Linked DNA regions of Zobellia nedashkovskayae. Each later gene encodes a partner of the first gene's protein in a complex. Links are inferred from orthologs where the notes say so. Each region holds a gene or a part of one and is shown on either strand. Other genes may lie near its edges.

Region 1 (2,930 bases):
CAAAAAAGAGTACCCAAGTGTTAGAGTATTAATGTATAGCGGTCAATCTGAAGACGTATATGCACTAAGTACAATTCGCGCAGGTGCCTTTGGATATCTTTCAAAAGCTTCAGACATAGACTACATCATAACAGCAGTTAAAAAAGTAAGCGAAGGCAATATGTTCATTACAAATGAACTTGCGCAACGTTTAGCTTTTGATGAAGGTACCCAGAAACCAAGAAGGTTCTTTAGAAAACTTTCTACTCGTGAGGTTGAAGTACTTAAGTTATTAGCCAGCGGAAAGCGTAACAAAGATGTTGCCATCGGTTTGAACTTAAACGAAAAAACAGTGAGCACCTACAAGGCTCGTTTGATGAAGAAATTGAACGTAGACAACATGGTAGATCTTTTGCAACAAGCAAAAGCACTAGAACTTTATTAAAAAGTTTACATTCGTAACACGTACAAACCCTGATGATTTCCGTTAGGGTTTTTTTGTGCCTAATTTTTAATGTTCACGAAGTTATAGTTAAGAAAATACTCGATTCAATTTCTTATTGAGCAGCTTATTGAGCTGTAAATAGTTCATGATTTCCTCTAGGGTTTCCCTATGGTCTTCTACGCTTTCTTTGGTATTATCTTGCAAAGCGGTCATGCGCTTTTTAATGAGAAAACAACGTAAGGTCAAAATAGTCTCGCTTACCAACTGCGCTACCCCTACTTCCTTTTTTTTAGGATAGATATCTTTCCGTTCCCAACTATGTAATGTATATTTTTCTTCCTCCATTAAGATTGAAGAAATTTCGGATACCAACTGTTGATCAAGGCCACTCAGAAATTTACTTATAGTAAAGTCTGCCTCTTGATTCAATGCCTCAATAAGTTTAGAATAAATCTGCCGAAACTGTTCATTGGCCAATTCAATCTCATCATCCTGAAGATCTAAATAAATCTTTTCGTAAACTTTAGCTTCAACAGATTCCGGTTCCAACACCAAATCACCCGATTCACTTTCTTTCAGTACCAAATCTTCAAATTCTTCCTTTTCACCTCCGTACAACAATAATAACTCTATAATCTTGCGCTCCAACAAATATTGTACATCTACTTTTTCCTGCGGAGCTTCGTTCTTAACTACATCAAAGGCTTTTTGCTCTGGTTTTTGATTTTTAGAAGCATCCGAAGATTCTTTTTTACCCATCTGTGCCAGTGTACTGAATAGCACACCTTCCGATACCTTCATGATATTGGCACACTCCTGAATATAGATTTCCCGCTTTATGGCATCCGGTATTTTTGAAATACTCTGTATGATATCCCTAACCGTATCCGCTCTCTTTATAGGGTCGTTGGCTGCTTCTTGAGCCAAAAGCCCCGCTTTAAACTGTATAAAATCCTGTGACTTTTCCTCTAAGTAGAGCTGTACATCTTCTAGGGCATTATTCTTGGCAAAACTATCTGGATCCTCCCCTTCTGGAAAAGTACAGACCTTTACGTTCATTCCTTGCTCCAAAATCAAATCTATACCACGTAAAGATGCCCGTAGACCCGCTGCGTCGCCATCAAAAAGAACAGTGATGTTTTTGGTTAACCTATTTATCAAGCGAATTTGATCAGGTGTCAATGCCGTACCACTAGATGAAACTACATTATGGATTCCCCTTTGATAAAACTGAATAACATCTGTGTAGCCTTCCACCAAATAGCAATTATCCTCTTTGGCTATAGACTGTTTGGCATGATAGATTCCGTAAAGCACCTTGCTCTTATGGTAAATATCGCTTTCTGGAGAATTCAGATATTTGGCTGCCTTTTTATCATTTCCAAGAATACGGCCTCCAAAACCCAATACTCTACCACTCATAGAGTGTATAGGAAACATTACCCGCCCTTTAAAACGATCGAACGTCTTAGGGTTATTTGGGTTCTGAGCGTCTTCTTTAACGATTGTAAGGCCTGTTTGCTGCAGGTACTTTAATTTATACCCGTTATCCAAAGCCGCCTTGGTAAAACCATCCCATTGATCCAGACAATATCCAAGATTAAATTTTTTTATAATCTCTTCAGTAAAACCTCTCTCCTTAAAATAGCTAAGCCCAATGGCCTTGCCTAATTCCGTATCCCAAAGCATTTGAGCAAAATGCTTTTGGGCGAATTCCGAAACCAGATACATACTTTCACGCTCATCTGCTTCTTGCTTTTGCTCATCAGTACGCTCGGTCTCCTCTATTTCAATATTATACTTTTTAGCCAAGTACTTTATAGCCTCAGGATAAGTAAAGTGCTCATGTTCCATTAAAAACGCTACCACGTTACCCCCTTTTCCACTACTAAAATCTTTCCAAATCTGCTTTACGGGAGACACCATAAAACTTGGTGATCGTTCATCAGAAAAAGGACTAAGTCCCTTAAAGTTAGACCCTGATTTTTTCAATTGTACAAAATCGCCAATAACCTCCTCTAAACGGGCGGTCTCGTAAACTTTATCAATTGTGTTTTTTGAAATCAAATCAGTTAAAAATAAAAATAGTGTCTAAAGATAAGACACTATTCCACATTTAAAAATTAGGATTTATCTAATTAGCTTTAATTCTCCAAATTATCCCGCTATCATCATCATTTACCAGAAGAGAACCATCTGTTGCCACCGCAACACACACAGGCCTTCCATACACCTCACCAGCCTCCTCATTTGCAATAAAACCAGAAAGAAAATCTTTTGGCGCTTGAGGCTTGCCATCAATAAAAGGCACAAAAACCACCTTATAACCAGAAAACTGAGCTCTGTTCCAAGAACCATGTTGACCCACAAACGCCCCATTACTATATTTTTCAGGAAACTGATTTGCTTTATAAAAAGTTAAACCTAAAGAAGCGGTATGGCTACCCACTGGAACATCCGGAATAATTGCCTTATCTACCAGATCTTGGTGTGGGTCATCTTGCCA
Region 2 (2,897 bases), 2.4 Mb from region 1 along the record:
TCCTTTCTCCTCCGATACTTTTGAAAACCCATGCTCACTAGCCAGAGCTTCAGCAGATTTTTTTTGTTCAATGTACCACGGCGCTGCTCTATAAGCTCCATAAAATTTACCATATTGGCCCGTGAAATCTTCATGATGAAGGTGCAACCAATCATATAGTGCCAGTTTATCACCTAAAACTTCTTCATCATAAATCGTTACATAAGGAATCTCAGCATAGGTCAAAACCATAGTTACGGCATCATCCCAAGGTTGGTTTCCTTTTGGAGAGTAGACGGCAATTTTAGGCGCTTTTTCAAGAATTACCGCATCTTGATTTTTTGAAGGACTGCTGATGTCAGTTAAAATACTTTGAGTTTGACTATCGGATAAAATTTCAAAAGAAACACCGCGTATTTGACATTCTTTACGAATAACGTCTCCATCAGGAAGTAAAAATGAACCCCCTCTATAATTTAAAAGCCACTGTACTTTTTGTTGTTTGCTTAACACCCAATAGGTGATTCCGTAAGCTTTTAGATGATCCTTCTGCCCATCAACATCCATAGGAATTAAAATGGAAGATGCACAAACCTGCAAAACACCTATGAAGAAGAAAAGAGTTGATAAAAGCGATTTCATCATATGTATAGCTCTTTGATTTTCTCTAAAGATACTTGAAAAAGTACGCTTTTTATGATAGCCAAAGTTAAAGCTATTAGAAAACTACCCAATTTTTTTGATACATCTTCTATTAAAATGGCACATCATTGTCTTCATCTGCACTTAAATCATTCATAGAGCTACCAAAAGCTTGGTTAGCATCCGGTAGATTTTTTGTTATAAACGGATTATCCTCGTTCTCGTTCATTTTAGACTGAAACTCAAATGGAGAGTCAAAATCATCTAAATTATCAAACTTACCAAGGTTACCGATAAATTTAAGACGAATGCTTTCAAGACCACCATTACGGTGTTTTGCCACGATAAATTCCGCCTGACCCTGTGTTGGGCTTCTTTCTTCATCATCCCACTCATCAATTTTATAGTACTCAGGACGGAAAATAAATGATACAATATCCGCATCCTGCTCAATTGCACCAGATTCACGTAAATCTGAAAGTAAAGGTCTTTTACTACCACCACGCGTTTCAACCGCACGAGATAACTGAGATAAGGCAATTACCGGTATATTCAATTCTTTTGCCAGTGCTTTAAGGTTTCGCGAAATGGTAGAAATTTCCTGTTCACGGTTACCCCCTTTACCAGTTCCACCAGCGGTCATTAACTGTAAGTAGTCAATGATTATAATCTTAATATTATGTTGCGAAGCTAAACGTCTCGCTTTTGCGCGTAAATCAAAAATGGATAACGATGGTGTATCATCAATAAACAAAGGCGCTTTTTCTAATGCTTTTACTTTTACATTTAATTGCTCCCACTCGTGTTTTTCTAGTTTACCAGTTCTCAGCTTTTCAGATGAAAGCCCGGTTTCCGAAGAAATTAAACGGGTAATTAACTGTACGGAAGACATCTCACACGAGAAGAATGCTACACCTTGACCACCATCTACCGCAATATTCCTTGCCATAGATAAGGTTAAAGCTGTTTTACCCATACCAGGACGTGCCGCAACAATAATTAAATCACTAGGCTGCCAACCAGATGTTAACTTATCCAGTTTATCAAAGCCGGTAGCAATACCGCTCATCCCCTCTTTGTTGGATATTTCTTCAATCTTTTTCTTAGCCTGAATCACAAGATCCATGGCTGTTTCGGCAGAGCGCTTTAAGTTACCTTGTGTAACATCGTAAAGTTTAGACTCTGCACTATCCAAAAGGTCAAAAACATCTGTAGATTCATCATAAGCCTCTTCAATAATCTCATTAGAGATTTTTATTAGGCTTCTTTGAATGTACTTCTGAAGTATAATACGTGCATGGAACTCAATATGCGCCGAAGAAGCTACTTTTTGAGTCAATTTAATCAGGTAAAAATCACCTCCAATAGTATCTAACCGTCCGTCTCTCTTTAATTGGGAAGAAACCGTTAATAAATCCACCGGTTCTGAACTTTCGAAAAGTTTAAAAATAGCCTCATAGATGTGACGGTGGGCATCCTTATAGAAAACATCCGGGTGTAGGATATCGATCACTTCATCCACACCTTTCTTATCTATCATCATCGCACCAAGAACAACCTCCTCTAAATCAACAGATTGTGGTGGTATTTTACCACGTTCTAAATTGATTAGGGTAGATTTATCTATTTTTCTGGCCACGACCGGATTAATTTTTTCCATTTCACGAAATTATGCAATTAACTAAAAAACAAAGCGAAGTATAGTTAACAGGTAATGAACATTACCCTGTTAATAAGTTACGATTTTATGTTGATAACAAAAAAAATCTGAGGAAAGTCTTCCTCAGATTTTAGTCAGCTTGTTAAAAGCGTACGTTAACCGTTAAAAACACCCATTTGGGCGTATTTTTCCATTCTTATTTTTACCAATTCCTTTGGGGATAACTTTTCTAAAGCTTCAAATTGAGTAGTAATTTTGTTTTTTACCACATCAAAGGTCTTTTCCCGATTTGCATGCGCTCCACCTGCTGGTTCACGTACAATTTCATCGATAAGTTTTAATTTTTTCATATCCGTAGCAGTCAGTTTTAATGCTTCTGCTGCCACTTCTTTGTATTCCCAGCTTCTCCAAAGAATTGAAGAGCAAGATTCTGGTGATATTACGGAATACCACGTATTTTCTAACATCAATACCTTATCACCTACACCTATCCCTAAAGCTCCTCCAGAAGCCCCTTCACCAATAATTACAACAATAATTGGCACTTTAAGACGGGTCATCTCTAGAATATTACGAGCAATAGCCTCTCCCTGTCCACGTTCTTCTGCCTCAATAC

The links. The genes of interacting proteins can lie anywhere in the genome.
Region 2: the proteins of dnaG (region 1) and dnaB are in contact, whole or in part, in a crystal structure (PDB 2R6A), measured with the Geobacillus stearothermophilus proteins. The link is inferred for Zobellia nedashkovskayae from one-to-one orthologs. Residues at the interface, in WP_049624496.1 of Geobacillus stearothermophilus: Lys456, Leu457, Leu458, Pro459, Ala460, Asn463, Ala464, Leu467, Leu535, Leu536, Ile537, Ala538, Gln544, Glu545, Asp548, Tyr549, His552; in WP_033016901.1 of Geobacillus stearothermophilus: Ser13, Glu15, Ala16, Gln18, Glu91, Leu92, Asp94, Ala95, Val96, Pro97, Thr98, Ala99, Ala100, Asn101, Tyr104, Tyr105, Ile108.

What each region holds. Positions count from the first base shown.
Region 1 is NZ_JADDXR010000002.1:2,430,558-2,433,487, reverse strand. Bases 2-2,924 are described here. They hold dnaG (DNA primase), read right to left. Parts: upstream 2,492-2,924; coding sequence 512-2,491; downstream 2-511. Other genes in these bases: IWB64_RS10150 (PQQ-dependent sugar dehydrogenase), read right to left, coding at 2,559-2,924; IWB64_RS10160 (response regulator), read left to right, coding at 2-424. In the rest of the region: more of IWB64_RS10160, read left to right, coding at 1-1; more of IWB64_RS10150, read right to left, coding at 2,925-2,930. UniProt on the Escherichia coli protein: RNA polymerase that catalyzes the synthesis of short RNA molecules used as primers for DNA polymerase during DNA replication.
Region 2 is NZ_JADDXR010000002.1:15,065-17,961, forward strand. What follows is about bases 8-2,897. They hold dnaB (replicative DNA helicase), read right to left. Parts: upstream 2,282-2,897; coding sequence 734-2,281; downstream 8-733. Other genes in these bases: IWB64_RS00065 (asparagine synthetase B), read right to left, coding at 8-621; IWB64_RS00075 (acetyl-CoA carboxylase carboxyltransferase subunit alpha), read right to left, coding at 2,437-2,897. In the rest of the region: more of IWB64_RS00065, read right to left, coding at 1-7. UniProt on the Escherichia coli protein: The main replicative DNA helicase, it participates in initiation and elongation during chromosome replication. Travels ahead of the DNA replisome, separating dsDNA into templates for DNA synthesis.